One region of the Paenibacillus sp. S-12 genome, then DNA from elsewhere that is predicted to be linked to it. Evidence: predicted binding sites of a transcription regulator. Region 1 holds the regulator's gene; each other region holds the start of a gene.

Evidence for each region. Region 1 encodes CtsR, which represses protease genes until heat stress. Its sites were predicted from a motif close to ATGGTCAATAAAGGTCAAACA; they were not measured.
Region 2: the regulator CtsR is predicted to act here: its motif matches at 2,808-2,828, upstream of clpP (ATP-dependent Clp endopeptidase proteolytic subunit ClpP).
Region 3: the regulator CtsR is predicted to act here: its motif matches at 4,847-4,867, upstream of clpP (ATP-dependent Clp endopeptidase proteolytic subunit ClpP).

The regions. Positions count from the first base shown of each region.
Region 1 is NZ_JASIUF010000020.1:57,833-68,137, forward strand. Features, by position in the region: gene radA (DNA repair protein RadA) at 1-1,019, opposite strand, end outside; gene clpC (ATP-dependent protease ATP-binding subunit ClpC) at 1,363-3,810, opposite strand; gene mcsB (protein-arginine kinase McsB) at 3,834-4,901, opposite strand; gene mcsA (protein-arginine kinase activator protein McsA) at 4,978-5,523, opposite strand; gene NO352_RS19515 (CtsR family transcriptional regulator) at 5,575-6,036, opposite strand; gene pulA (type I pullulanase) at 6,602-10,305, opposite strand, start outside.
Region 2 is NZ_JASIUF010000004.1:50,953-61,257, forward strand. Features, by position in the region: gene NO352_RS02515 (hypothetical protein) at 104-1,054, shown strand; gene tig (trigger factor) at 1,227-2,513, shown strand; gene clpP (ATP-dependent Clp endopeptidase proteolytic subunit ClpP) at 2,867-3,463, shown strand; gene clpX (ATP-dependent protease ATP-binding subunit ClpX) at 3,477-4,724, shown strand; gene ispG (flavodoxin-dependent (E)-4-hydroxy-3-methylbut-2-enyl-diphosphate synthase) at 4,768-5,865, shown strand; gene NO352_RS02540 (bactofilin family protein) at 5,984-6,391, opposite strand; gene NO352_RS02545 (M23 family metallopeptidase) at 6,419-7,486, opposite strand; gene NO352_RS02550 (alanine/glycine:cation symporter family protein) at 7,774-9,189, shown strand; gene lonB (ATP-dependent protease LonB) at 9,292-10,305, shown strand, end outside.
Region 3 is NZ_JASIUF010000026.1:9,171-19,475, forward strand. Features, by position in the region: gene NO352_RS22815 (extracellular solute-binding protein) at 1-1,143, shown strand, start outside; gene NO352_RS22820 (helix-turn-helix domain-containing protein) at 1,249-3,561, opposite strand; gene clpP (ATP-dependent Clp endopeptidase proteolytic subunit ClpP) at 4,209-4,790, opposite strand; tRNA gene NO352_RS22830 (tRNA-Arg) at 4,995-5,069, opposite strand; gene NO352_RS22835 (sugar-binding transcriptional regulator) at 5,641-6,690, shown strand; gene gap (type I glyceraldehyde-3-phosphate dehydrogenase) at 6,734-7,738, shown strand; gene NO352_RS22845 (phosphoglycerate kinase) at 8,021-9,202, shown strand; gene tpiA (triose-phosphate isomerase) at 9,263-10,015, shown strand; gene gpmI (2,3-bisphosphoglycerate-independent phosphoglycerate mutase) at 10,017-10,305, shown strand, end outside.

The sequences.
Region 1 (10,305 bases):
AAGACCGCAATAATAAGCGCCAGCCGATGATGATCAATGCCTGTCGCCATTCGGCGCGGGGAAGGAAAATTCGTCGCCGATACGAGCGCCTGCATTTCAACAAGTACAGGACGTGTCCCTTCTAGGCTGGCAACAACCGTAGAGCCTGCTACACCGAGCGGTCTTTCCTGTAGGAACATTTCGGATGGGTTCTTCACTTCAACAAGTCCGCCCTCCGTCATTTCGAAGATGCCAATCTCATTCGTCGATCCGAACCGATTCTTCACAGCTCGCAAGATTCGGTAAGAATGATGCCGCTCTCCTTCAAAATAAAGGACACAGTCTACCATATGTTCAAGGAGACGCGGACCCGCGATTGCCCCTTCCTTCGTCACATGTCCAACGAGGACAGTAGCAATTCCCTTGCCTTTAGCGATGCGCATGAATGTGCTTGTGCATTCGCGTACTTGCGCAACGCTGCCGGGAGCAGACTCAACCGATGGTTGAAATACAGTCTGTATGGAATCAATGACAAGGAAATCAGGCTGTGCTGCCTCCAGCGCTTCCTCGATATATTGCAAATTCGTCTCACTAAGAACGAATAGATTCTCTGACAATACACCGAGGCGATCTGCCCTAAGCTTGGTCTGACGCATCGATTCTTCCCCAGATACGTACAGCACCTTGAGGCCGCTGGCGGCAAGTGCATTCGAGGTTTGCAATAGGAGTGTGGACTTCCCGATACCAGGGTCTCCCCCCACTAGAATCAGCGAGCCTGGGACAACCCCCCCGCCCAAAACTCGATTCAGTTCGCTAAGTGTCGTGGTGAGCCGGGGTTCACGTCCACTTTCTATGTGTATGATAGATTGCGGTTTTTCTTTCGTTTGGATCAAGGAAGAATGCACACCGGCAGTCTTTACAACAGTCTCCCGCTCTTCCACCATCGTATTCCACTCACTACAGCCTGGACATTTCCCCATCCACTTCGGTGATTCGTATCCACATTCCGAACAATAAAATTTCGTCTTAACTTTGGCCATGAAGCCGACACTCCTAATCAATGTGCTGCAAGTCGTCGGTCGCCATGTCCGCAAACAGGTACCTCGTTACTCATTACTCAATAGTTTACCATTTTTAAGAAGGCGGATAAAGTGCTTTAGCATATCATAAGCATAAACAGTCGCACACCATGACAATAAAACGGCATGAAAAACCCTTTTGCCTAAAGCTATAGCGAGACTCCCTGAATTAATGCCTCTGCTTCAACGAGCTGTAAGCCATACATTATATCTCCCTCCTTATTTACATAAAAAACAAAAAAGAGAATCTTACCCTCCCTTTTTGCAAGGGAGAGCACGATTCTCTTGTGAATCTATATCTTATTTACACATTAGCTGTATTGGCTTCCTTATTATGCAGGACAACCAACTCGCCGTCCTTCTCGTCGATAACGACGGAATCGCCTTTGCTTACATTGCCCTTCAGCAGTTCCTCTGACAGACGATCCTCGATATGCTTCTGAATCGCTCTGCGCAGCGGACGTGCGCCGTACGCTGGATCGAAGCCTTCCTTCGCGAGGAAATTCTTCGCATTATCTGTCAATTGGAAATCGACATCTTGTTCCTTCAGGCGCTTGCGAAGTTCTCCGGCCATAAGGGATACAATCTCAGCGATATGCTGTTGTTCCAGTGAGTGGAACACGATAATTTCATCAATCCGGTTCAAGAATTCAGGACGGAAGCTCTTCTTTAACTCGCCCATTACTTTGTCCTTCATGTTGTTGTAATCCTTGCCAGCGTCATCGATTGCTGTGAAGCCCAGCGTAGAATTCCGCTTGATCGCTTCCGCACCAACGTTAGAGGTCAAGATGATTAGCGTATTGCGGAAATCAACGACGCGTCCTTTCGAATCCGTTAGACGACCGTCCTCCAGCACCTGAAGTAAGATGTTGAATACTTCCGGATGTGCCTTCTCGATTTCATCCAACAGGACGACAGAGTATGGCTTGCGGCGAACCTTTTCCGTCAATTGGCCGCCTTCCTCATAGCCGACATATCCCGGAGGCGCTCCTACGAGACGAGCTGTTGAATGCTTCTCCATATATTCAGACATATCGATGCGGATTACGGCATTCTCGTCACCAAACAAAGATTCAGCCAAGGCACGCGCAAGTTCTGTTTTACCAACCCCAGTAGGTCCAAGGAAGATAAAGGAGCCCATTGGGCGCTTCGGATCTTTCAACCCTGCACGCGCACGGCGAATTGCCCGGCTCACAGCCTTCACTGCTTCATCCTGGCCAATCACACGCTGATGGAGAATCTCTTCCATCTTGAGCAAGCGTTCCGTCTCTTCTTCCTTCAGCTTCAATACCGGAATTCCCGTCCAGCTTGCTACAACTTGAGCGATATCTTCCGGTGTTACCTCGGAGTCTACGCGTCCTTGTTTCTCTTTCCACTGGTTGCGAACCGTTTCCAGTTCCTCGCGCATCTTCTGCTCTGTATCGCGAAGTGCAGCAGCCTTCTCGAATTCTTGGCTCTGTACGGAAGCATCCTTCTCCTTGCGAATATCCTCCAATCGTGCTTCAAGCTCTTTCAAATTAGGCGGTACTGTGTACGTATGAAGACGTACTTTGGAGCTCGCCTCATCGATCAGATCGATTGCTTTATCAGGCAGAAAGCGATCCGTAATATAGCGATCTGACAGCTTCACTGCTTGCTCAATCGCTTCATCGGTAATTTTCACGCGATGGTGTGCTTCGTAGCGATCGCGCAACCCAGTCAAAATTTGGATAGCTTCTTCCGGTGTCGGTTGATCTACCGTAATCGGCTGGAAGCGTCGTTCGAGCGCTGCGTCCTTCTCAATATATTTACGATATTCATCAAGCGTTGTTGCCCCAATGCATTGCAGCTCACCGCGAGCCAATGCCGGCTTCAAGATGTTAGAAGCATCAATCGCCCCCTCAGCTCCACCGGCGCCGATCAACGTATGCAACTCATCAATGAACAGGATAACGTTACCCGCTTGGCGAATTTCATCCATAATTTTTTTCAAACGATCCTCAAATTCACCGCGGTATTTCGTACCAGCGACAACTGAACCCATATCAAGCGTCATTACACGCTTATCACGCAACGTCTCTGGGATTTCATTGTTAATAATCTTTTGTGCCAAGCCTTCTGCTACAGCCGTCTTACCAACCCCAGGCTCACCGATAAGCACTGGATTGTTCTTCGTGCGGCGGCTCAATACTTGGATAACTCGCTCAATCTCCTTCGAACGTCCGATAACCGGATCCAGATTGCCTTCCTTCGCTACCGCAGTCAGGTCGCGAGCCAAGCTGTCCAGTGTCGGTGTGCTTACATTTTGCGACTGGCCGTGATGGCTGGATACAGCCTCACTGCTGCCAAGCAGTTGCAGCACTTGTTGGCGCGCTTTATTCAAGCTGATGCCGAGGTTGTTCAGCACACGTGCCGCTACGCCTTCCCCTTCACGAATCAAGCCAAGCAGGATGTGCTCTGTTCCCACATAGGTGTGGCCAAGCTTGCGAGCTTCGTCCATGGACAGTTCAATAACTTTCTTCGCACGCGGCGTATACGCAATATTAAGCGGCTGCTCTTGACCGCGCCCAATCAATGTTTCGACTTCGTCCTGAATCTTTTCCAAGCCAAGACCGAGCGCTACGAGCGCTTTCGCCGCAATGCCTTCGCCTTCACGAATAAGTCCAAGCAAAATATGCTCCGTACCAATATTGTTATGCCCCAGTCGAACAGCTTCTTCCTGTGCCAAAGCTAATACTTTCTGCGCACGTTCTGTAAATCTACCGAACATCATATGTGTTGCACCTCCATATTACATTATGATTTAGATTTGGATAACGTCTCGCGAATCATCTTCGCACGATGTGTATCTCGATCTTCTGCAGATAATGCCGTGTTGTATTTATGTTGTAAGAAGCCTGGCTGTGTCATGACCAACAGTTCATTCAGATCTGATGGCTGAATATGCTGCAAGATGCCAAGGTCAGAACCAAGCCTGATGTCGGACAACCGTTGTGCGGCTTCTTTTGAGTCCATAATTACTGCATGCTTCAAAATTCCATAGGAACGGCATATGCGATCCGTTAACCGAATGCGATTGCTCGTCAGGAGCTGCTCACGTGCTGCCTTCTCATGCTCGATTAATTGCTTCACAACACTGTACAAATTATCAATAATCTCAGATTCGGATTGACCCAACGTAATCTGATTTGAAATTTGGAACAGGTTGCCGATCGCTTCGCTACCTTCTCCATATATGCCCCTAACTGCCAGACCTACCTGGGTTACGGCCTGAAGCATGAGGTTGATTTGCTGCGTCATAACCAATGCCGGCAAATGCATCATCACCGATGCTCGAATTCCTGTACCAACATTCGTCGGGCAACTCGTCAAAAACCCTCTCTTCTCATCAAAAGCGTAATCGATATGCGATTCGAACACATCATCGATCCGACTCGCTTGCTCCCACGCTTCACGAATTTGCAGTCCTGGATACAGACATTGAATACGAAGATGATCTTCCTCATTAATCATAATGCTGGTCGATTCATCCTCACTTACAATAACTGCACCGTTGCGGGACTCATTCGCTAAATTCGGGGATATTAAATGCTTCTCTACAAGCACTTGCTTCTCTGTATCGCTAAGCTCTGCCAGCTCTAATTCATGAAAGTGATTCAATTGCGCAAATTCCGGGTCTTTCATGACTGCTGACAAACGATTCAACACCTCAGCTGATTGCTGATTCGTAGCCAAGAGTGGGAACGGCAGCCCGCTAATATTCCGCGCCACACGGATACGGCTGCTAATGACGATATCGGAATCAGGGCCCGTGCCGCGCATCCAATCGCTTAGGGCTTCATCAATAAATCGTCGCTCTGTCATCTCGTCATCTCCTTCCAATTCGCACTGCTTAATGTCATCTTACTCCCTCGATATCACTTATATCCTGTGAGAGCTATCAGGAACTGCTTCGCTCAGAATCGCTAGGCGGTTGATTCTCCAGCTCGCGAATGCGGTCACGCAAGTTAGCCGCCTCCTCGAACTCTTCACGCAAAATGCTGTACTGTAGCTGCTTCTTCAGCTCTTCCAGCTCGCGTCTGCGCTGAATCCGTCCCCCTCCACGCTTCGGAATTTTACCTACGTGTATGGTATTGCCGTGAACGCGCTTCAAGAGCGGATCCAAGCGATCGCCGAAAAAGGTGTAGCACTCATCGCATCCAAAACGCCCTAGCTTACCAAATTGCGCATAGGTAAGTCCGCACTTCTCACAGCGCATTGGCTGCGGCTTCGCATCTTCCTTAGCTCCTTGCTTGCTGCCTGTCAAATCGAAATCAAGCAAACCCGACAATAAATTATGGATGGAGAATCCGTTCGCCGTGCCTGGAATCCATTCGCCTTTTTCCCGAGCACATGATTCACAAATGTGAAATTCCGTCTTCTGTCCATTAATAATTTTCGTAAAATGCAGGGTAGCCGGTTTCTGACCACATTGTTGACACACCATAACCGTCTCTCCTCCTTTATAGATAGCTTCCGTTTTGCTTACATCCAGCCTTTATTTGCTCAATAAAGCCAACAGCATGGATCGGAGCAACCGAGCACGCAACTCGTCGCGATAAGGAAGCTTCACTGTCAAGTTATCTCGAGATACTGCAGCCCGCAGCAGATTCGCTTCCCGGCGGGAGATGAATTTCGCTTCTTCCAGTTGATAGATAAGTCCCTCAGCGGCACTTTGTTCGATCCGCTCTCCAATGGACTCGCACAAATGATTATGAATCGCTTGATGCGCCGGCAAGTCAATTCGCTGGATGCGAATGTATCCTCCTCCGCCGCGCTTGCTCTCAACGACGTATCCCTTCTCCAATGTAAAGCGCGTGCTGATTACATAATTAATCTGTGATGGTACGCAAGAGAATTGTTCAGCTAAGTCATTGCGTTGAATCTCTACGGCGCCTTCCGAACTCTCAAGTAGGATATGCTTCAGATAGTGCTCGATCAGGTCGGAAATGTTGCGCATTGTCTCCCCCCTTTCCGCTTAAAGTAGTCTCTATATTAGGTTTAACCAAATATAAGCCTCACTTATTCTGTTTTGGCTTAATATTTTGAACTTTTTTGACTATTAGTCTGACTTTGACTTTCTTTGACTTTACATTTATTATAGCGCACTTATATGAATTTGCAACTGTTTTAGATCAATTTCATCAGCTATTCTACACTTTTATGTGGATAACCTTCTTCTAAGGAAATTCATTTATCTCTGTACATCTCGATTACGCAGTATATTCAAATTCGCTATTATTGGTAAGCCCCATTCATGCGATGAATGTTGTGGATATCACGCCTATTCTCCACATAAGTGGATAATTGATGCGTACAGTGTGAATAAAAAATAGAAAATTCTCCGTCCTAGAGATTGTTCACAGGCAAAAATATTTATGGTGTACATATTACAGCTAGTGAAGAACATTTATGCACATGTGAATAACAAATTCAGTTTAGAGCAGAAGTTGCATGATACCGAGTGAAAACCGATATAAAAATACTCCCGCTGCCGCACAGCGGACGACACGGGAGTATCCGTATTATTCTGCAATATAATGAAGAATTGCAAGAAGTCGTTTCAAAGCAGCTCCCGCTTCTGCTCGTGTAGCCTTTTCGCTAGAACGCAGTGTACGGTCTTGATAGCCGTTGAGTACCCCGGAAGTGAGTGCTTTACTCGTAGCCACTCTTGCCCAGTCTTTGATTTGTTCTACATCCTTATAATAATCCATAGCCTCTGCAGCATGATCCTTCTCAGCTTGCAAATCATGTCCTGCAATATGTGCAGCATTGACTAGCATTTGTGCCATTTGCTCGCGAGTGACTGGGGCATTTGGATGGAAGAATCCATTTTCATCTCCCTGTATGAGCTTCAGTTGAGCTGCAATTAATACCGCATCTGCATACCAAGCTGATACTGAAACATCTTTGAACGCTTCCTTAGATAAGGTACGAGCTTGAACATCGCCATATCCTAATCCACGCATAAGCATGGTTACAAATTCTGCTCGAGTTACGGCAGCATTCGGAGCGAATTGTCCACCATCACGCCCTTGGACTATTAGCTTGGAAGCAAGCATCTCCACAATCGACTTCGCCCAGTGTCCATTTACATCTCCGAAGCTCGGAGCGTATTGGATAACAACAAAGTTGCCATTGTAGCTGTGCTTCATGTTCATTGTGGATTGGGTATCCTTCTCAGAACGCTCCACCCAAGACGGTACGAATGAAAATGATTTTATCATAGCATTGTACTTCAGAGCTGTCATTTCCCCTAAGCTTTGGCTGCCCGGTATTCGAATGGAACCTGCCGTAAAGCTGCCTGCTCGATCAGGAATTGATGCGGATTTCCCATCCTGTTCCCAATTCAGTTCGAACTGTACAGCTGACATCAAGCGTGCGCCAGATAATGTGGAAGCAGCAGTCGCAATTTCCTTCATCAAATCATTGGATGGCTTCTTCATGCGCAAGGACAATTGTTGTGGTGCATGATCACCGTTCCATTCTCTAAGCTGCTTCATTGGAAGCTGATAGCGTCCTGCCCCTGTCTGTACCTCAATCTCCAAATGAGCAAGCCTTTCAATCGCACTCCTTAGCTTCTTCACTGGGAATCGTATGTGCACATCATCTTCTTCCGTCGGCGCTGAAATCATCCATAGCTGCTTGCCTGATGCAGTATCAGTCAATCGAGTCATCGCATCAATCTCTTCATTGCTAATTTGCAGCTCAGATGTCTTCGTTCCATCCATATTATTTACGCGCTTAATCGATGAAGGCTCAAAGCGGACACCTTCAGTGGTTACAGTCATTCCCTTGAATTGCTCTTGTACCCCGACAGAACCACCGCCACCGTTGCGATCCTTGCTATCGTTTTCATTTCCAGAGCTGCTTCCAGTGTCTGTACCCGATTCTTTATCCGGCTTTGTACCTGGGTCTGTTCCCGCGTCTTTCACAACGACAATCGAGCGCCCGTTTACGGTATTGTGTGGATCATTCAGTTCGTTCGTTATCCCATCCTTTGTTATGGAGAATTTGTACGAATATTCGCCATTCGCTGCGTTCACCATTACGTAGACGAACCGTTCATTTTCCTCATCGTACGTCATCGGGTAAGACTTGTTGTTGATCACAACATCAGCATTGGTGATGTGATCCTGCTCACCGCTGGCAAATAACGACTCATCCCGATAATAGAACGCAATCTGACTTTTCTCTTGAACCGGGCCAGCTACCGAAGGTAGCGTCTTGAAAGCTTCCTGCCCGCTATATATATATACCTTGGTTAGGGAGTCATCCAAATTCGTCTTAATGAACCGATTGGCATCGATATCTTTCGCTTCCCAGTTTCCTTTTTTGACAATAAATCCAATCGATTCAGCTTCTGGTGCGATTTCAATCGTGGCAGTCGCCATTCCCTTATCAATACGCTGGAACTCATGACCGTCATCTTTTACACCAGTCTGCCATACCCACAGTCCCCAGTTGTCATATTTCGCGTCTGGACGAACATAGTTAATTTGAACATAGCGCTTCAGGAACGGCTTAACCACTACATTCTTCGATGCCTCTACTGCTCCAGCTCGAGCTGTAATGACAGCTGTTCCTTCCCTCACACCTGTTACCTTCCCAGCGCGATCGATTCTGGCCACTGTTGCATCCGACGAACTCCACTCTACAGCTGCACTGGACATCATCTGTCCGAATTGATCCTTGACTGCAGCTGTAAATGGTAATGTGCGCCCCTCAAAAATTGAATCTGAACCGTTAATGGACAGCGTCATAGGAACAAGCTTCGCTACTTTCACATTTACCTGTGCCGTCAATTTGCCTGAGGTTGCGGTAAGGACTGCGGCTCCTTCCTTCACTGCCGTTACTTTGCCTCCATTGTTCATGACAGCCACCGCAGCATCGGAGGTTGACCATGTTACGTTCTCAGTGAACATCGGACGTCCCTTCTGATCGCGCACCACTGCTGTTAAGCGAGAGCTTGTTCCAGGCTCTAATCCAAGCGTAGAAGATGCTACTTCAAGCTTTGTCGCTGTCGGTGTATAATCATTCTCCTGATCGTACAACACCATCATGGACAATCCGGCTACCTCTACCTTGCCGCCCTCCACCGTACGAATCGTCTCCACACCGGCAGACGTATGATCCACGACAATGTTCCATTCGTCCGGAGTTGGCAATGCAACCTCTTGCGATGCAGTCGAACCGTTATAAATGACGACGATATTGCGCCACTTATCCCCATTCGCAAAGTTATTCAACTTGAATGCAATAACCTGACCTTCTTGACGGTAAACTTGTAAGTTTGAAGTGACCTCATCCTTCTTTGTCATGCGGAAAGCAGGATGTGCTGTCCGAAGCTCGATAAGACCTTTCAAGTAATCAAATACTGGTTTGTACTCCGCCTTCTGCTTCCATACGATTTGATTAATCGCATCTGGGCTCTCATAGCTGTTATGATCTCCGAACTTGCTTCGTAGCAGCTCATCTCCTGCATGAAGGAACGGAATTCCTTGCGCCGTGAGAACGATACCATTTGCAAGCAGCGAGCGTTTCACTGTCTCGTTATCTAGTACATTCGGCTCTGTCAAGGTAGCGAATGGATTACGTTTAATGTCCGCATCTTTTCCTTGTGTCTTCAGCACTTTATCCCACAAATTCAAGTTATCATGTGCAGTTACATAATTAATCGTCTCCGTCGGAGAAGCCGTAAAGTCTGTAATTGCACCGAGCAGCCCCTTCACCACATCCGCCTCTTTACCTTCGGCCCCTGTCGCGAAACCTGTGGAAGCATCGTCACTTCCACCCTTAATGGCCCCACGAATATTGTCATTGAATACTGCGAATCCTTCTCCCCGCTGTTTACCCTTCTCAATCTGCAATTCCGCAGCTAGCGGTGTGCTGCCCCCTGACCATGGCTCGCCATAGATAATGATGCTCGGGTCAATCTCTTTTAGATCATGAACAATGGCGCGTGTCGTCTGCAAATCGATCAGCTTCATCAAGTCGAAGCGGAAACCGTCTACATTGTATTCCTCTGCCCAATACCTTACGGAATCCTGTACGTACTTGCTAACCATAGGACGTTCTGTTGCTACTTCATTTCCTACACCGGAACCATTTGTTAAGTTGCCTTGCTCATCGCTCCGATAGAAATAACCCGGTACCATCTTATCAAATACCGACATATCGGACTCCAAGCCAGTTACAAATGTATGATTGTACACGACATCCAACACGA
Region 2 (10,305 bases), on a different contig from region 1:
ATAATGCATCGTATAAGAGACTTGCCTGAATAAATTGATACAGTTGCATACATAGCAGAGATTTTTGCAATATATAGGCGCAGTACAGAAAGCAGGTGTTCGTATGTCAGAAGATTACAAAGAGCCGTCCAGGAACAACGTTATCCTATTTCCGAAAACTCATGATTATTACCAAATTGAGTTAACACGGATGCTGGAATCTGAACGCTACGGTGAAGCCATTGCCCTTCTTCAATTCCTGCTGACTTGTGATGGCGAGGATGCACGGATTCGGGAAGAGTGGGATGCGCTGCTTCAATGGCTCGTATCGGCGTTTCCAGAAGCAGAGAGAGATGCTCGCGAACTGGACATACCAGAGGGATTAGCCGGCTGGACGAAATCAACTGCAGAAGAGGAATCGGAAGAAACCGAACAAGATATCCTGCGACGTCAATTTCAGCAGAAGTTGAATGCAGATGGACAATATATGGAACGATTGCTCGCGACACTTGCGGATGGGGAAATGGATGATCGTAAACTTCTTGTGCTGGAGCAGCTTGCGGCAGCAGAAGATGCGGGGATTGACGAAGCTCTGGTCAAACTGCTGAAGGAGGAGGAACTGAGCTCTTTGCTTCAGTTCGGAATTCTTCAAGTCTTGAAGCGGAGGGGGATGCATGGCGAAATTCGATTCCCTCGCGGGCAGGAATGGTTGAACGTTCGAGTAGAGGATACGCCACTTGACTATACGGCGTTCCCGGCAGCGGCGAAGGCACCCGCAGAGCGCGTGAACGAGGCTGCCTCTGTAAGAGAGCCGTCATTAGCCTATTTTGCTCAAGAGCTATGGCAGCAATATGTGAAGCATATTTACGGTTCATCCGCTTACGAGAAGTTGTGTGAGCATGGGCAGGAGGAGTCAGTCGCATGGGCAGCAGCCCTGCACTTTATCATAGCTCGAATGCTGCATATAGATGAAGAAGTGGAAGTAAAGCAATTGTACGGCATTCGTAATGAGATGCGCGTCCAATATGAGCTTGCACTTCGATCGCTGAATCGATCCTTGCGCGTGCAATCATAGGATCCGGATGCTAAGCAACAGGCGGCCGATAGCGCTTTCCAAGGAGGGTGAATGTAGGAATGATGCACTCCTTGAAAAAGTTATCATAGTCGGCTATACTAAAATGGTTATTCAGGACGTGTTATGGTAGGTACACTCTAGCCATGATCTTTTTTGGAGGGGAAGGCATAAAATGAAAGCAACTTGGGAAAAAATAGAGAAGAACGTTGGGGTATTAGAAGTTGAGGTTAATGAAGATCGCGTAGCAGAAGGATTGGACTTGGCATTCAAAAAAGTGTCAAAGCGTGTAAACGTTCCAGGCTTCCGTAAAGGTCGCGTACCTCGCCCAATTTTCGAAGCTAAATATGGTGTGGAAAGCTTGTATCAAGATGCAATTGACATCATCTTGGGTGAAGTTTACACACAAGCTGTAAAAGAAACAAACATCCAACCGGTTGATCAGCCGGAAATCGAAGTTGAACAATTTGCAAAAGGCAAAACGTTCAAATTCAAAGCAAAAGTAACTGTTAAGCCTGAAGTTAAGCTTGGAGACTACAAAGGTCTTGAAGTGGAAACTAAGGAAGCTGAAGTTACTGAAGAAGAGCTTGACGCTGAGTTGAAGCGTCTGCAAGAGCGTCATGCTGAACTCGTTATCGTTGATGAAGAAACAGCACAAAAAGGCGACAGCGTTGTTATCGACTTCGAAGGATTCGTTGATGGCGAAGCATTTGAAGGCGGCAAAGGTGAGCGCTACACATTGGAGCTTGGCTCTAATACGTTCATTCCTGGATTTGAAGATCAATTGGTTGGCCTTGGAACAGGCGACTTCAAAGACGTTGAAGTTACATTCCCTGAGCACTATCATGCAGAAAACTTGGCTGGCAAGCCTGCAACATTCAAAGTGAAAATTCATGAAATCAAGCGCAAGCAGCTTCCTAAGCTTGACGATGAGTTCGCTAAAGACGTTAGCGAGTTCGAAACTTTGGATGAGTACAAAGCTGATCTTACAAAACAGTTGAAAGAACGCAAAACACGCGAACTGGAAGCAACTCGTGAAGCTGAACTCGTTGAAAAAGCATCTGCTAACGCAGAAGTAGAAATTCCACGTGCGATGATCGAAACTGAAATTCAGCACATGGTAAAAGATTTGGACAACCGTCTTCGCATGCAAGGCATGAACATGGACATGTTCTTGACTTTGTCCGGCCAAACTATTGCAGACTTGCGCGAGCAAATGCAAATAGAGGCTAACAAGCGTGTGAAAAACAACCTCGTTCTTGAGCAAATCGTTAAAGAGGAAAACATCACGATTTCCGATGAAGAGCTTCAAGAAGAGCTTGACAAAATGGCAGCTTCCTACCAACGTTCTGCGGAGGAAATTCGCACAATCTTGGAGAAAAACGGTACGCTCGAAAACTTGCGTGAAGAGGCAGCTCTTCGCAAAACAGTTAAATTCATCGTGGACAATAGCAAAAATTAATTGCATATCGGCTACGCAACGCATGGAAAATGCGGGCGTGGCGTAACAGGATAAGGCACGTTACTTTCAAGGGCGTGCCTTATTTTTTACCACCTGCTTGGCGAAAGTTTGTGAATTGTAAGTTCTTTGATTGACCACATAACGTTTCACCACCCTATTATGGGTGTACATAATCAATATGTAACATATTAGGTGAATTCCGTCTGTGGATGAGCTGTAATATAGAGCTTATCTGTAGGGATTACGGGCATTTGCCGCACATACAATAATGGTAATCGGTGTAAAAATGACACCACGGTCAGAAAATGTTAAAATAAAAATGTAAAGCTATGTAAAGAAAAGAGGTCGGTACCATGAATTTAATCCCGATGGTCATCGAACAGACAAATCGCGGCGAACGCTCTTATGATATTTACTCGCGTCTGCTGAAAGATCGCATTATCTTTCTGGGCAGCGCCATCGATGATGACGTAGCGAACAGCGTCATTGCGCAATTGCTGTTCCTCCAAGCAGATGATCCAGAGAAGGACATTTTCTTGTATATCAATTCACCGGGCGGTTCAGTTACGGCCGGCATGGCAATTTACGATACAATGCAGCATATCAAACCGGACGTATCTACAATTTGCGTCGGCTTGGCTGCCAGTATGGGCTCGCTCTTGTTAACAGCTGGAGCGCCAGGCAAGCGTATCGCATTGCCGAACAGTGAGATTATGATTCACCAGCCGCTTGGTGGTGTACGCGGTCAAGCGTCCGACATTAAGATTCACGCAGACTGGATCTTGAAGACAAGACATAAGCTCAACCAGATTTATGTGGAACGCACAGGTCAGCCGATCGAGAAGATTGAGCGCGATACGGATCGCGACAACTTCATGAGCGCTGATGAAGCGAAGGAATACGGCCTTGTTGACCAAGTTTTGCATCCGGCAAGCCCGGGTTTGAAGTAAGGGGGGACACCGATTGTTTAAATTTAATGATGAGAAGGGGCAATTGAAATGCTCGTTCTGCGGCAAGTCGCAGGAACAAGTGCGCAAGTTGGTTGCCGGTCCTGGCGTATATATATGTGATGAGTGCATCGAGCTTTGCAATGAGATCGTAGAGGAAGAGCTCGGTCACGAAGAGGAAGTCGATCTGAAAGACATTCCAAAGCCAAAGGAAATTCGTGCTATTCTGGATCAGTATGTTATTGGTCAAGAGCAAGCGAAGAAGTCGTTGTCCGTAGCGGTATATAACCACTATAAGCGGATCAACACACAGAATAAGATTGAGGATGTAGAACTGCAAAAGAGTAACATCTTGCTTGTAGGGCCTACCGGCTCCGGTAAGACGCTCTTGGCGCAGACTATGGCTAAAATCTTGAACGTGCCATTCGCGATAGCTGATGCAACATCGCTTACTGAAGCAGGCTATGTAGGCGAAGACGTTGAAAATATTTTGTTGAAGCTGATTCAAGCTGCAGATTACGACGTAGAGAAGGCGGAGCGCGGCATTATTTACATCGATGAGATTGATAAAGTTGCCCGCAAATCCGAAAACCCTTCGATTACGCGCGACGTATCCGGCGAAGGCGTACAACAAGCATTGCTAAAAATCTTGGAAGGCACTGTTGCTTCCGTTCCTCCTCAAGGTGGACGCAAGCATCCGCACCAAGAATTTATCCAAATCGATACGACGAACATCTTGTTCATTTGCGGCGGTGCATTTGATGGACTGGAACAAATTATCAAGCGTCGTGTAGGTAAGAAAATTATCGGCTTCAATGCTGACGGCGGTCAGAAGGACTTGAAGCCTGGCGAATATTTGACGATGACACTTCCAGAGGACTTGTTGAAGTTTGGTCTTATTCCAGAGTTCGTTGGTCGTCTTCCAGTTATCTCGACATTGGAGCCGCTTGATGAGCATACACTGGTTCGTATTTTGAGCGAACCAAAGAATGCACTGACGAAGCAGTACCAGAAGCTTCTGGAGATGGACAACGTGAAGCTTGACTTCGAGTCTGGAGCATTGGAGGCCATTGCTCGGGAAGCGATTAAGCGGAATACAGGAGCTCGTGGATTGCGTGCCATCATCGAAGGCATTATGCTCGACGTGATGTATGAGGTGCCGTCACGCGACGATGTAACAACGTGTGTCATTACGGAGCAAGTAGTGAAAGAACGAATGATTCCGGAACTGACGACAGATAAGAAACAAGAGGAAAGCGCCTAATAGGCGCTTTTCCGTCCGTTTCCGACATGGGAGAGAATGTATCATGTATTTGCGACATCAGACTAGAGCTGTAAAAGTAGGCAATGTAACGATTGGCGGCAACAATGAAGTTGTCATTCAGAGCATGTGCACGACGAAGACGGCAGATGTAGAAGCTACTGTTGCAGAGATTCATCGACTAGAAGAAGCTGGATGCCAGATTGTCCGTGTAACTGTCAACAATGAGGATGCGGCGAATGCGATTAAGGAGATTAAGAAGCGTATCTCCATTCCGCTTGTAGCAGACATTCATTTTGACTATCGACTGGCTTTGAAGGCGATTGAGAACGGCATCGATAAGGTGCGGATCAATCCGGGCAATATTGGGCGTCGTGAGAAAGTGGAAGCTGTCGTGAAGGCCTGCAAAGAACGCGGTATTCCGATTCGGATCGGAGTTAATGCAGGGTCGCTGGAAAATCACCTGCTTGAGAAATATGGATATCCAACGCCAGAGGCCATGGTAGAAAGTGCTCTGTTCCATATCGGAATTCTAGAGGAGCTCGATTTCCATGATATTATTGTCTCGCTGAAAGCGTCTGATGTTCCTATGGCTATAGCTGCGTATACCAAGGCTGCTGAGGTGATTCCTTATCCGCTTCACTTGGGGATTACGGAAGCAGGGACACTGTTCTCTGGTACGATTAAGAGCTCTGCGGGGCTAGGTGCCTTGCTGTCGCTTGGTATCGGTTCAACAGTACGCGTTAGCTTAAGTGCGGATCCGGTAGAGGAAGTGAAGGTCGCACGCGAACTGCTGAAGTGCTTTGGATTAATCTCGAATGCGGCTACACTTGTCTCTTGTCCAACTTGCGGCAGACTTGATATTGATTTGTTCTCGATTGCGAACGAAGTAGAAGAATATATCTCTAAGGTGAAGGTTCCGATTAAGGTGTCGGTGCTGGGCTGTGCGGTAAATGGACCGGGTGAAGCGCGCGAAGCAGATATCGGTATTGCTGGAGCTCGTGGCGAAGGATTGTTGTTCCGTTACGGAGAGATGATTCGAAAAGTGCCAGAGGATCAGCTTGTCTCCGAATTGAAGAAAGAGATCGACCACATTGTTGCTGAGTATGAGCGGACAGGCACTATTCCTGGACGCAAGCACTAATCGGGAATAGACAAATAGATAATCCAGTTATTTTACGAAAAATAGGAACACCTACATGCAGGTTGGCTGCTGTCGGGTGTTCCTATTGTGCTTATACGATTTTGTTACGGTCTCTGATTTATAGGTCAGAAGTGATGATATCTGTAGATGTAGAAATGTTTGCCACTGCAGTGGTGTCCTGCTGCATTTGGCTATTGCCGTTGAATTTCCCGCCTTCTTTGATGATAAAGGAACGGCACAATATATTGCCTTCTAATCTACCGGAGCTCTCGATAATGACGGTCTCTGTTACGCTGACATCGCCCTGCATCAGACCGGCGATAATAAGACTGGAAGCATGAATATTCGAGTAAGCCTTGCCAGATTCCCCTATAATCACGTTTTGGCTGCAGTGAACATCTCCAGTAATTGTCCCCTCAATCCGCAGATCAGTTTCACATACCAGCTTGCCCTCCACTGTAGTCGCTTGCCCAATTAAGGTGTCTGTACCGATTGTTTTTTTGCCGGAAGATGTTTTTGCGAACATGTCTGCTCCTTTCCTTTCTGATTGCTTTTATTCAGGCGTACCCACATAAGTGGTTGGGTCGATTGGCTCGCCGTCTTTGCGAATTTCAAAATGCAAATGTGGCCCCGTACTGCGACCGGTTGTGCCAACCTTGCCAACCTGTGTTCCCTTCTTCACCTTATCTCCGCTTGCTGCCATTCTTTCACTTAAGTGCAAGTATCGGGTTGTAAGTCCGTTCCCATGGCTAATGATGATATAATTTCCTTTCAATTCATCTCTATCTGATGCAAGGACAACCCCTTCGGCAGTTGCGTATACCGGATCCCCTGTATCTCCTCCAATATCCAAGCCTGCATGAAAAGCTTCACTGCGCTGGAATGGATCGCTTCGCTCCCCGAATAAGGACGTAATACGCGTACTCTCTGTCGGCCATAAAGTAGGCGTAGCGTTCAATTGCCGCTGGAAGGCGTTTGCATTTTTAAATAACTGGGGCATGGATTGCTCCCATTCCTGCCGCTTCTTATTCATGTCTTGCAACTGCTTGCTCATACTTACCCATGCTGCTAGAGGAGAGGCAGGTGGAATAATGCCCTTGCTCTCTGTGGCAGGGGATAGCAGTGGAGACAACTTCGTTGCTGGAAGCATGATATACTCGCCGCCGAGCGGCAGAGGAGGAAGGGAGGCAGTTTCTTGCTTGGAGGCTGCAGAGTTAGTCGTTGAATGACTTGTTTTGGATATTGAATTGTTATTTTTTTGCCGGCCAGTGCCGGTCGGTATTTGTAAGTAAGATTGCAGCTGCTGCTCCCATTGAGATATCTTGTCCATTCGTTGTTTCATATCGTTGGAAGAGGCGGTAATAATGGTTAATTGCTTGTCCATATCAGCTAACAGCTGATCTTTCTTCTGCAGTTCCTGTTCCAATTGTGCATGACGTACAACAATATCATGCATGGCAAAGCGCTGAATAACCAACGAAAGAAATAATGCGCCAACTCCGCCAATGACAATAAACATAACAAGCCTAACAACAACGGTTGGAACACTGTATTGTATAACGGGTCGATTTGGCCCGCGCATGAGCATCCACGTCCAGCGGCGATCGTTTGCTTGCGCCATATTGCAAGGATTCCTCCTTATTGATTCCAAGGTAAAATAAGCTAATATGTTTACATAACATTCCTATTGTACATGATTTTCGGCGAAAAGTAAGTAGATATTGTGTGGAATCGACATTAAAATCGGTTTGTGTCGAAAGGTGGGGAAGGTAAATTTTATCATTAATTGAAAAATGATAAAAAACATTTTGCCATTATGCTCGATTTACGCTACAATCATTTAGTACCGTGTTAGCAAAGTTGACATATCGCGGGCTTAGGACTAGACAACAAGTGAGGTGCAATATATTGATTGATCAAATTCAGGATTGGATCGGGAAGTTTAATGATTTATGGTATTTAATGCTTATATTTGTTCTTGTAGTAGCAGGACTTTATTTCTCATTACGTACAAGCTTTGTACAGCTTTCCGCAATTAAAGAAACATTCCGTCTTATTTTGGGGCGGGATAAAGGAAAGTCTTCCGGTGAAAAGCAAGGCGTTTCCTCCTTCCAAGCATTCGCAATGAGTACAGCCTCGCGTGTTGGTACGGGGAATTTGGCCGGAGTCGCTATTGCCATTTCGTTAGGCGGCCCTGGCGCTGTATTCTGGATGTGGATGATTGCAATTATTGGCGCGGCTTCGGGGTTCGTCGAATCTACATTGGCACAGGTTTATAAAGTGCGTGATGGCAAGCATTTTAGAGGCGGCCCGGCTTACTATATGGAACGGGCGTTGAACGCGCGTTGGCTAGGCATTATTTTTGCCATCCTCATCATTTTCAGTTTCGGATTCGTTTTCAATTCTGTACAGGCTAACACAGCAAGTGCGGCGTTCCAGGATATATTTAACTTGGATCCGATTTGGATGGGGATCGTATTGGCAATCCTTGTCATCCCGACGATATTCGGAGGGGTTCAGCGGGTTGCGCAGGTTACTGCGACCGTAGTCCCTATCATGGCGCTAGCATATATGGCGATTGCTTTGTTCGTCATGCTGGTCAATTTTAGCGAAATTCCGGCCGTATTTGCTTCTATTATTAAAAACGCCTTTGGATTTGAGGAGGCGCTGGCTGGCGGTGTAGGCGCAGCGGTGATGAACGGAATTAAGCGTGGTCTGTTCTCGAACGAGGCCGGGATGGGTAGTGCTCCCAATGCTGCGGCAACGGCCAATGTTAGCCATCCAGTCAAGCAAGGTTTGATCCAGTCGTTCGGGGTATTCGTCGATACATTGCTTGTTTGTTCGTCAACAGCGTTCATTATCCTGTTCTCCGGGATTTCAACGACGGGCGAGCAGAACGGCATTCGATTGACACAACATGCGCTTGCGACTCAGGTTGGAGATTGGGCGCACATTTTTATTGGATTAGCTGTCTTTTTATTCGCATTTACTTCACTTATCGGAAACTACTATTACGGTCAAAGCAACATCGAATTCATTACGAAGAAAAAGGGATGGATGCTTGCTTATCGGTTAGGCGTTGTAGCAATGGTTCTCTTCGGTTCTGTTGCGAAGATGACCCTAGTTTGGAATTTGGCAGACTTGTTCATGGGCTTCATGGCGTTCATTAATCTCATTTCCATTATGCTGCTTGGTAAAGTGGCATTTGCGGCTTTGAAAGATTATATGAGTCAGCGTAAGCGCGGCGAGGAGCCAGTCTTCTATGCAGATGCTGTTCCAGGGCTGAAGCATGCAGAATGTTGGGAAAGAAATAACAACTCATAATCACATACGCTTATAATGCATCCGGCAAAGGGTAATACTACCAAGTAGTTAACTTTGCCGGATTTTTTTGTCCTTACGAGGGCGTTATGGGAGGATGAAACGATGAATTTAAGCGTGATATTGATGTTAATCAATGCGTTCTTTGCCGTAGTTATCGGCATATACTTCTGGAATCTGCTGCGCAGCCAGAAAGGCAACCGCACGGCTGTGGATCGAGAATCTCGCAAAGAGATGGATAAGCTGCGCAAGCTGAGGTCTATATCTTTGACGAAGCCGCTTGCAGAGAAAACAAGACCTGCGATTATGAGTGATATAGTCGGACAAAAGGATGGGCTGAAGGCGTTGAAGGCAGCTCTGTGCAGTTCAAACCCGCAGCATGTCATTATTTACGGTCCGCCAGGTGTAGGGAAAACGGCAGCAGCCAGGGTTGTGCTTGAGGAAGCGAAAAAGAATCCAAGCTCTCCGTTCACCATGGAATCGAAGTTCACAGAAATTGACGCAACGACAGCTAGATTTGATGAGCGCGGCATTGCCGATCCGTTAATCGGCTCAGTACATGATCCGATTTATCAGGGAGCAGGAGCGATGGGGGTTGCAGGGATCCCGCAGCCGAAGCCGGGAGCGGTTACAAAGGCGCATGGCGGCATGCTGTTCATTGATGAGATTGGGGAGCTTCACCCGATCCAGATGAACAAGCTTTTGAAGGTGCTTGAGGATCGGAAGGTGTTTTTAGAAAGCGCCTATTACAATTCAGAAGATTCGAATGTACCGTCTTATATTCACGATATTTTCCAAAAGGGGCTGCCTGCGGACTTCAGACTGGTTGGAGCGACGACGCGCTCCTCTCAAGAGCTACCGCCAGCGCTGCGTTCTCGCTGCATGGAAATATACTTCAGACCTCTGCTGCCAGATGAAATCGGAACCATCGCAGAGAATGGACTGAAGAAAATCGGGTTCCCACATTCACCGGAAGCGGTAGATATGGTAAAGAAGTACGCTACGAATGGGCGAGAGGCTGTCAACATTGTGCAGCTATCAGCGGGTCTCGCGATGTCGGAAGGCCGCGCTTCCATAGATGCGGCTGACGTAGAGTGGGTAGCCAATTGCAGTCAGATT
Region 3 (10,305 bases), on a different contig from region 1:
CACCCTGATATTCGTAAGTCGATTACAACACCGGATGGACATATCTACTCCTTGCCGAACATTGATTTGGATGCAGGCTGGTATCGTGGTCCGCTCTGGTATAACGGCAAGTTCCTGAAGAAGCTTGGCATTGAGAAGGTACCATCGACAATTGATGAGCTGTACACGTACTTGAAGCGTGTTAAGGAAGAAGATCCGAATGGCAACGGCAAGCAGGATGAAGTGCCATTGGCCTCGGTAAAATTGAACGACATTCGTATGTGGCTGCTTGGCTCTTGGGGCATCTATAATGAGGTTATCTATGCTGACAAAGCGAACAAAGTACACTACACGCCAATGGAAGAAGGCTACAAAGGCTACCTGACATTCTTGAACAAGCTGTGGAACGAAGACTTGCTGGATAAGGAAACATTCTCGCAAACGGATGAGCAGAAGAAGGCGAAAGGGAAAAACAATCAAATCGGATTGTTCTCTGACTACCATGCCTACTTTACATTGGGCGGAGAGCCTAGCATGACAGATCCAATGTATGCACCAGTAAAGAGCGAAATGTCCGAGCCGGTAGCTGCGAAGCACCCTGGCTTGATTACAGGCGCATTTGCCATTACGAATAAGAACAAGAATCCAGAAGCAACAATCCGTTGGATTGATTACTTGTACTCGGTAGAAGGATCAGAATTGCTTAGCTTTGGCCCAGAGGGCATACTGTGGGAATATGTGAACAAGGACGATCATACGAAAAAATGGCTGCCAGTACCAGGGGGCGGCGATCGTGAGGAATACCGTGCAAAGCTGACACCGGACTATGGTACGATTGTTCCGAAGCTGGCTAGTGAAGAAGTGGGTCGCGGTTTCCAAGGCGACTTCGAGAAGTGGCTGAAGAAAGAAACCGATGAGAAGATTATCCCAATCGCAAAGGTTCCATTCCCAAGCGTATACTTGTCTGAAGCAGATCAGCAGCAAGTGAGCAGCATGCGCTCCGATCTCGATAAGTATGTAGAGCAAATGGAAGCGAAGTTCGTGACAGGCCAAGAATCTCTGGCGAACTGGGATAAATACGTAGAGACCCTGAAGAAAATGGGTGCTGATAAGATCGTTGAGATTTATCAAAAAGCCTATGATCAATGGAATACAGCGAAGTAAGCGTATTGAAATACAGTATGAAAATGCAAGATAGCTAATCGGATGAAAATAGAGCACCTTGGGCTTGTGTATCTGCCCAGGTGCTCTATTTCTTAGCGATATCTATTAGGATTCATCATCCGCATCAGCGGCAGCTTTCGCTTGCTCGCTTGAGGCGTGAAGCTTCCGGTATTGGCCAGGTGTATAGCCGGTTTCCTTCTTGAACTTGCGAATGAAGTTCGGAGTATCCAAATATCCAACCCTAACAATGATATCCTTCAGCGGATCGCTTGTTGTGAGCAGCTGACGGATGACCTCATCCATGCGCCGCTGCCATATATATTGGGAGAAGTTGCTTCCGGTCTTCTCCTTGAAGGCACGGCTTAAATAGGAGGACGAAATCGAGAACTTCTGTGCAACTCCTTCAAGGCTTAAACTGTAATCGGTATACTGTTGATCGATAAAGGCAATGGCATTATCCATTAACGAAATCTGCTCGGACTCTGTATTGCGCTCGACCTGTTCGCAAATGTGTGCGGCCAATAGCTGTAGCTTTTTTTCGAGCTCCTCTAGCGATTCGAATGAAGTAAAGCCGGGAATATCGCGAATCAATTCATTTAGGCCGAGCTCGGATGCTGTTTTCAACAGCGTATTCATAATATCAAAACAAATGCAGCGCAGCAGAGAGATGGATAGGCGCTCTGCTTTCAGCTTGATGAATATGGCTTCAATCATTTGCATAGCGATGGTGTCGTTGCCCTGCTTCAAGCTCTGCGTGAGCTTCAGAAGGGAATCCTTCGCAATCCAGAACGTATCGCTCGGAGTATGAGAGAGCTTGTCGAAGTACGTAATGCTGCCTTTCCCATTCGCCATTCGATATTCGAGTGCAGAAGCCGCCTCAATATAAGACTGATTCAGCAGCACCGCATTTTCGTAAGCTGTACCGACGCCGATAGAGGGGATAAGATGGGTGCTCTCCATTACGATAATGCGCAGTGCATCGACAATTTGCTCCATTCGATGCCCGACCGTGATTTGCGTATCTTCGTTCATGGTTACAATGAGTGCAAATTGATCAAAATGCGGCAGTTCGATGCCATACGCATGGGTACCGTAATCAGGGATTTCGATTTCCTCAAGCAACTCGGCAATGTGTTGGCGATGATGCAGTGCATCAGTTACGCCAGGGTATTCATCCCATGAGATGGCGATTACGAAATAATGCTTGCCTGTCAGCTCAATTCCGAGTACGTCCATGATATGTTCCGATTCAGGGTTATCCAGCTTCCCGTGCTTAAGCAGCATAAGCAGAAATTGGTTACGGGCAAATGGCTCCTGAATATCGACGCGGGCGCTATAGTCGTGTAAGGCTTTGCGGATCCATTCCAACTCATTGCGTGACTTCTGTACATGCTGTGTGGATGTCGCCTCTGTTGCTTCCGCCTTGAGCATGGCAAATTCCATCAAATCGTGGATCGGGTGATATTGCTTGCGGGCAAGGAATACAGCAGCCAAAATGCCACCTAACACGACGACGGCAAAGGCGAGCAGGAAAAACGTCTGAATATGGAATACGCGTCCAAAAAATTGCTCGCTCGGCATAGCCGTTACATAGGTCCATCCATTCATGGAGGATTTGACGGACACAACGGATTGTTGTCTGTTATCCAGCTTTAAGCTGTGGATGCCGGATCCGAGCGCTGAAAGCAAATGAATTTCATTTTTTGGAATAGGCTCACCATGGTTGTTCTGTGTAAGTACACGTCCCTTTTCATCAAAAATGTACGTGTTGCCCTTGAACCCGTTCAAGATGGTATCCATCAGTCCAGTAAGCTTGGATTCCTCCATTAGGAAGAGCACCGTTCCATGCGGAGAAGAGCTGTTTGGTGTAATCGGAATCATATACGCAAGCATGGACTTTGTAATATTCATATTTAAGTTGACCGATTCAGCAGGCCGAACTATGGGATACAGTTCTGTTTCTAGTCCATGAATAATATCCTTTTTATTCCAGTCTTCGAACAAATAATATTGCTCAAAGAGCACATTAACATTGGTCATTCCTTTCGGAGAGTAGATAGCTTGAGTATTGCGGTAATAGAGGAATAGTTCTTCCAAGATGGAGCTATTCGCTTTGTATTTGCCGAGTGCGGATATCGCGTCACGGCTGTAATAAGGATGCCGAATCATATATGGAGTCAATTGTTCGTCATAGGCAATGCGTGAAGCAATATCCCGGAGTTCCGTCATGCGAGAATCAATATTCAGTTTCACCTGATTAAGCTGATTCACGTTCGATTGTTCAATTTCGGAGCGCAGATTGTTGACGGCATTTTGATAGATGAAGATAGTAAGAACCACTAATGGGATGAGAAAAATCAAAATATACGACCATATGTACTGTAATAGCAGCTTCGACCGAAAATAGTTCCAACTCATCCTGACAAACCTCCTAGTAGTCCCTGATGTAATCTTGCTATGAAGTGAATCTTGCAAAAATTAAGAAGACAATCTATTCGAGAAGAGATGTTGATGATTTGTAATCATTGTATACGTTTCGACTCGTCTGTAAAGCGAGAAATCAGAAAAAATCAGCAATATTCTTATTGTAAACGATTCCAATGGGAAATGGAATGATTTCATGGCGCGTACAACTATTTTTGTGGAGAGGACAATCGAAGGGGATTTTAAGGTGAGGAAGCGCATTTTATCTTATTTTAAGGTTCAGTTCAGTTTTCTTTAATGTAACTCTAGTATTCTAACAATGGACCGAATGACAGATGAGTTCTTGCGAAGGAGGGTTGCCGGCAGCGATTACTGGCCTTGGTCAACCGGAAGTCTTCCGTTGCACCAGGTGATCCGTTTCATCTTTCTCATGGTTTACAGTTTACCCCTAGAACATATATAGACCGCATCAGCGTTTACGCGATGCGGTCCTTTTTTTATGGACAAGAGTATGCCTACAGCCGTTTCTTGGACTACGATTTATTGTTGGGTGTGGAAATACAGACAAAAAAGATCGAGCCAGCGTTCAAGAACACAGACTCGACCTTTGCCTTCAAGTAGTAGAAAAGGAATGTTGGAAATTATTCTTTGCCAAGAACCTTATCGACAAGACCATAATCAAACGCCTCTTGGGCAGACATGAAGTAATCGCGATCTGTGTCGCGCTCCACGCGCTCAAGCGGTTGTCCCGTGCGCTCTGCCAAGATCTTGTTCAAGTTGTCGCGCATCTTCAAGATGCGACGTGCGCGGATTTCGATATCGGTAGCTTGACCTTGAGCTCCGCCAAGCGGCTGGTGAATCATAATTTCGCTATTCGGCAGCGCGAAGCGCTTGCCCTTAGCGCCTGCGTTCAGCAGAAAAGCGCCCATGGAGGCAGCCATGCCGACGCAAATCGTAGATACGTCTGGCTTAATGTGCTGCATTGTATCGTATATGGCCATGCCGGCCGAGATAGAACCGCCCGGGCTATTGATGTATAAATGGATATCCTTTTCCGGGTCATCTGCAGCCAGGAACAACAACTGGGCGATAATCGAATTCGCCACCAGATCGTTCACTTCTGTTCCGAGGAAAATGATGCGATCCTTCAACAACCGGGAATAAATATCATAGGATCTTTCACCACGATTCGTTTGTTCAACAACTACGGGTACATAACTCAAGATAACCCCTCCTCACTAAATGTCGTTACACATCCAATATAAAGGACATAAAACAAAAAGTCAAAGATGGTCAAACTATGTCGAGAAAAAAACATCTATCCTTTCGCTTCTGCAAAATTCAAGATGTTGCTTCCGTGCTTATGTACCTAAATATATGCGTAACGTAGCTTCTTATCCTGTACCAAATAAGGACAGGAGTGTAATTGGCGCGCCCGCAAGGAATCGAACCTTGATCTCAGGCTCCGGAGGCCTACGTCATATCCATTGGACCACGGGCGCATTCATACAAGAGCAAAACTTATTATATAAGAAAGCGTATAACAAAGTCAAGTGAGCGCCCCTGAATTATTTCCTTTTCCTATGGATGGGGTAACAAGTCGCTTCTACTTATAAGATAAAGTACTTGCCAGCATAATATTTGGACTCTAATGAAAAGCTAGGTCTCGCTTCACAACGCTGACCGTACAGTTTTCATTTTTTATTCCTCTGGAGGCTCAAATTTTTTGTAAACGTTGTAAGGTCAAGCATGATGTCCATCATTCCTGTCTATACTGAAAAATGTCGAGATTGATTTAGAAAAAATGTATGAACATGTCGCATTTTGGGTTAATTACTTCATAGGCGCTCGAATGTCTTTGGACAGGCTGTCTAATTATGAATAACTTTGATATTGCTTGCTCATTATAGAGTTGTTCCTTAGCATGAAAATTTTGATTTTTGGGTGTATGTACTGGGGTTCTGGCTACTTGCAAGTTGCCTCATTATTCGGTAGAATAGTGGTGGGACAAAAAATGTAGAGATGGGACGTTTTTAGTCCAATGGTTGCTTATGGGAAGCAGGAGTGGAGAGAATGCGTGAGTGGTTGGAAATACAGAAGCGACTTCTACCTGAACTCATTGAACTGTTGAAGAAGCGTTACACCATCCTGCATCAAATCATGTTGTCCGACTCCATCGGGAGAAGAACGCTGGCAACGTCATTGCAGATGACCGAGCGTGTGCTCCGTGCAGAAACCGACTTATTGAAGGCACAAGGCCTGATTGATTCGGATAACACGGGGATGCGAATCACTGATGAAGGCCGGCAACTTGTCCGGAAGCTGGAATCCGTGATGGGTGAACTGCTCGGAATGCGCCAGCTGGAGGAGAGTATCCGCCAAGCATTTGGTTTGAAGCAGGTCATTGTCGTACCCGGCAATTCGGATGTATCGCCTGTCGTTAAACAGGAACTTGGGCAAGCGGCTTGTAAAGCGCTCAGCAGCGTAATGGACAAGGAAGATGTCGTGGCGGTGACAGGCGGCTCCACATTGGCTGCAATGGCAGATCAATTGACGAGTCCAACACCGTTGAAAGGCAACTGGTTCGTACCCGCTCGTGGTGGACTTGGGGAGAGCTTGGAACATCAAGCGAACACAATCGCATCCACGATGGCGAAGCGCGTAGGCGCTCAGTATCGGCTCTTGCATGTGCCAGACTTGCTGAGTGAGGAAGCATACCAGTCGCTGAAGCAGGAACCGAACATCCAAGATATTTTGCGAGTCATACGCCATGCACGCATCGTCGTGCATGGCATTGGAGAGGCCCTCGTCATGGCGAAGCGTCGCCGGGCGGATGAGGAGACGATCCAGCAGTTGCTCCAGGAAGGAGCACTTGCAGAAGCATTCGGGTATTATTTCGACCGAGACGGACATGTCGTACATACGATGCTGACACTAGGCCTTCGCCTAGAGGATATTTCTCGTACGGAGGTTGTCATCGCCGTTGCTGGAGGTCAAAGTAAGGGTGAATCCATTACCGCTGTGCTTCGTGCAGGACATGAAGACATTCTCGTCATTGATGAGGCAGCAGCTATGGAAGTATTGAAACATTGTGGTCTCGATGTGCCTTACAGGCCGTCTTGAGATATATAAAAAAAAATTGCGAAGGAAATGGGAGGAATCATCAATGGTTAAAGTTGGTATTAACGGCTTTGGTCGTATCGGACGTAACGTATTCCGCGCAGCATTGAACAATCCAGAAGTAGAAATCGTTGCAATCAACGATTTGACAGACGTAAAGACTCTGGCTCACCTGTTGAAATATGACACAACTCACGGCAAATTCGAAGCTTCCGTAGAAGCTAAAGAGGGCGCTTTGATTGTTAACGGCCGCGAAGTGAAAGTATTCGCTGAGCGCAACCCTGAGAACTTGCCTTGGGGCGCTAACGGCGTTGAAATCGTTGTTGAGTCCACTGGTATCTTCACAGCGAAAGATAAAGCTGAAATGCACTTGAAAGGCGGCGCGAAGAAAGTTATCATCTCCGCACCTGCTACTAACGAAGATATTACAATCGTTATGGGCGTTAACGAAGATAAGTATGACGCTGCTAACCACACAATCATCTCCAATGCTTCTTGCACAACGAACTGCTTGGCTCCATTCGCAAAAGTATTGCATGAGAAATTCGGTATCGTTAAAGGTATGATGAACACAATTCACTCCTACACTAACGACCAAAACGTTCTTGACTTGCCGCACAAAGACTTGCGTCGTGCTCGTGCAGCAGCTCAAAACATCATTCCTACAACAACTGGAGCTGCTAAAGCGGTATCCCTCGTATTGCCTGAATTGAAAGGCAAATTGAACGGTATGTCCATGCGCGTTCCTACTCCTAACGTATCCGTTACGGACTTGGTAGTAGAACTTGAGAAGGACGTTACAGTTGAAGAAGTGAATGCAGCTTTGAAAGAAGCAGCTGAGGGCCCATTGAAAGGCATCTTGAACTACTCCGAAGAGCCATTGGTATCCAGCGACTACAACGGCGACCCAGCTTCCTCCACTATCGATGCTTTGACAACGATGGTAATCGGCGGCAACTTGGTGAAAGTTGTATCCTGGTACGACAACGAGTGGGGCTACTCCAACCGCGTTGTAGACTTGGCAGCTTTCATCGCAAAAAAAGGTCTGTAATCGCATAGCACTTACAATCAAAGAGGAGTGACCGTTTAGGCCTCCTCTTTTGATCCTTATAGTGCCTAGAGCATATCGAGAACCAGTGCGGACACAGATTTGTATAGATATACAGAGATAGAGAGTACAGAGAGAAACCAGAACATATTAACGAACGATATACGATATAATAGAGAGAAAGATTTAGATGGAACCCATACAGAACATGAACACAGAACATACCGAACAACACACCAGAGAGAGGCGTGTGCCGGTGTAAGCGACGATAGGAGGAACACGGGGATGAACAAGAAAAGTGTGCGTGATGTAGAAGTTAAAGGTAAGCGCGTATTCGTACGTGTCGATTTCAACGTGCCATTGGAAAATGGTGTGATTACGGATGATACACGTGTACGAGAAACGCTGCCAACAATTAACTACTTGGTGGAACAAGGTGCGAAAGTTATTTTGGCAAGCCACATGGGTCGTCCGAAGGGCGAAGTTGTGGATTCCATGCGTCTGACACCTGCAGCAGTACGTCTTGGCGAACTGCTTGGCAAGCCCGTTAAGAAGTTGGACGAGTCGATTGGTGAAAACGTAAAAGCTGAAATTGCAAAAATGGAAAACGGCGACGTTATCGTGCTTGAAAACGTTCGTTTCCACAAAGGCGAAGAGAAGAACGATCCAGAATTGGCTAAAGCCTTCGCTGAGCTTGCGGACTTGTATGTGAACGACGCGTTCGGCGCGGCTCACCGTGCACATGCATCCACTGAAGGCATCGCACATCACTTGCCAGCCGTGTCCGGCTTGTTGATGGAGAAAGAATTGAATGTACTGAGCAAAGCGCTGACGAACCCTGAGCGTCCATTTACAGCAATCGTTGGTGGATCCAAGGTTAAAGATAAAATCGACGTTATCAACAAAATGTTGGAAATCGCTGACAATATCGTCATTGGCGGCGGCTTGACGTACACATTCTTCAAAGCACAAGGCAACGAAATCGGGAAGTCGCTTGTCGACAACGAGAAGCTTGATGTTGCACTTGGCTTCATCGAAAAAGCAAAAGAACTTGGTAAAAACCTCTATTTGCCAGTAGATATCGTAGTTACAGACGACTTCAGCGCTGATGCAAACACGCAAGTGGTATCGATCGACAGCATTCCTGCAGAGTGGGAAGGCATTGACATCGGTCCAGAAACTCGTGAAATCTATGCTGACGTTATCAAGAATTCCAAGCTTGTTGTATGGAACGGGCCTATGGGCGTATTCGAAATCGAGCCGTTCTCTCATGGTACGCGTGCTGTAGCAGAAGCATGTGCGGAAACTGCTGGTTACACAATCATTGGCGGCGGCGACTCTGCAGCAGCGGTTGAGAAGTTCAAGCTGAAAGATAAAATGGATCACATCTCCACAGGCGGCGGCGCTTCCCTTGAATTCATGGAAGGCAAAGCATTGCCAGGCGTGGTTGCATTGAACGATAAGTAAGAGAGCAAGTAAGGGGATTGCGGCTTCGGCCGCTCCCTTATGCGTAAAGGAGTGAATCGTGTGAGACAACCGATTATCGCAGGGAACTGGAAAATGTTCAAAACGGTATCGGAAGCGGTCGCTTTCGTATCCGAAGTGAAAGGCAAAGCAGAGGTGGAAGGCGTAGAGAGCGTACTCTGCGCACCATTTACAAACTTGCCAGCATTGGTTGAAGCAGTGAAAGGGACAAGCATCAAGATTGGTGCGCAAAACCTCCACTTCGAAGATTCCGGTGCATTCACAGGCGAAATTTCCGGCGCAATGTTGAAAGATCTTGGCGTACACTACGTCATTATCGGACATTCCGAGCGTCGTGCATACTTCGCGGAAACTGATGAAACGGTAAATAAAAAGATGCATGCAGCATTCCGTCATGGCTTGACGCCAATCGTATGTGTAGGTGAATCGCTTGAAGAGCGTGAATCCGGCAAAACGAACGACGTGTGCAAAGTGCAAACGGAAGCAGCATTCCAAGGATTGTCTGCTGAACAAGCTAAGGCAGCTGTTATCGCTTATGAGCCAATCTGGGCGATCGGTACTGGGAAATCCTCCACAGCGAAAGATGCGAATGAAGTTATCAGCTACATCCGCAGCGTTGTGAAGGGCTTGTACAATGACGAAGTTGCGGCAGCTGTTCGCATTCAATACGGCGGAAGCGTTAAACCTGAAAATGTACGTGAATACATGGCAGAAAGTGATATTGACGGCGCATTGGTAGGCGGCGCAAGCTTGCAACCAGCTTCCTACATCTCCTTGGTGGAAGGAGCGAAGTAAGATGTCCGCACCTAGACCGGTAGCACTTATCATCATGGACGGCTTCGGACTTCGCGATACGGTAGTCGGCAACGCAGTCGCGCAAGCGAACAAGCCGAACTACGACCGTTACATGAGTCAATATCCTCATACGACGCTGACAGCTTGCGGTGAAGCGGTAGGCTTGCCAGAAGGTCAAATGGGGAACTCCGAGGTAGGTCATTTGAATATTGGTGCAGGCCGCATCGTATATCAAGACCTGACTCGCATTACGAAATCGATCCGTGAAGGCGACTTCTTCTCGAACGAAA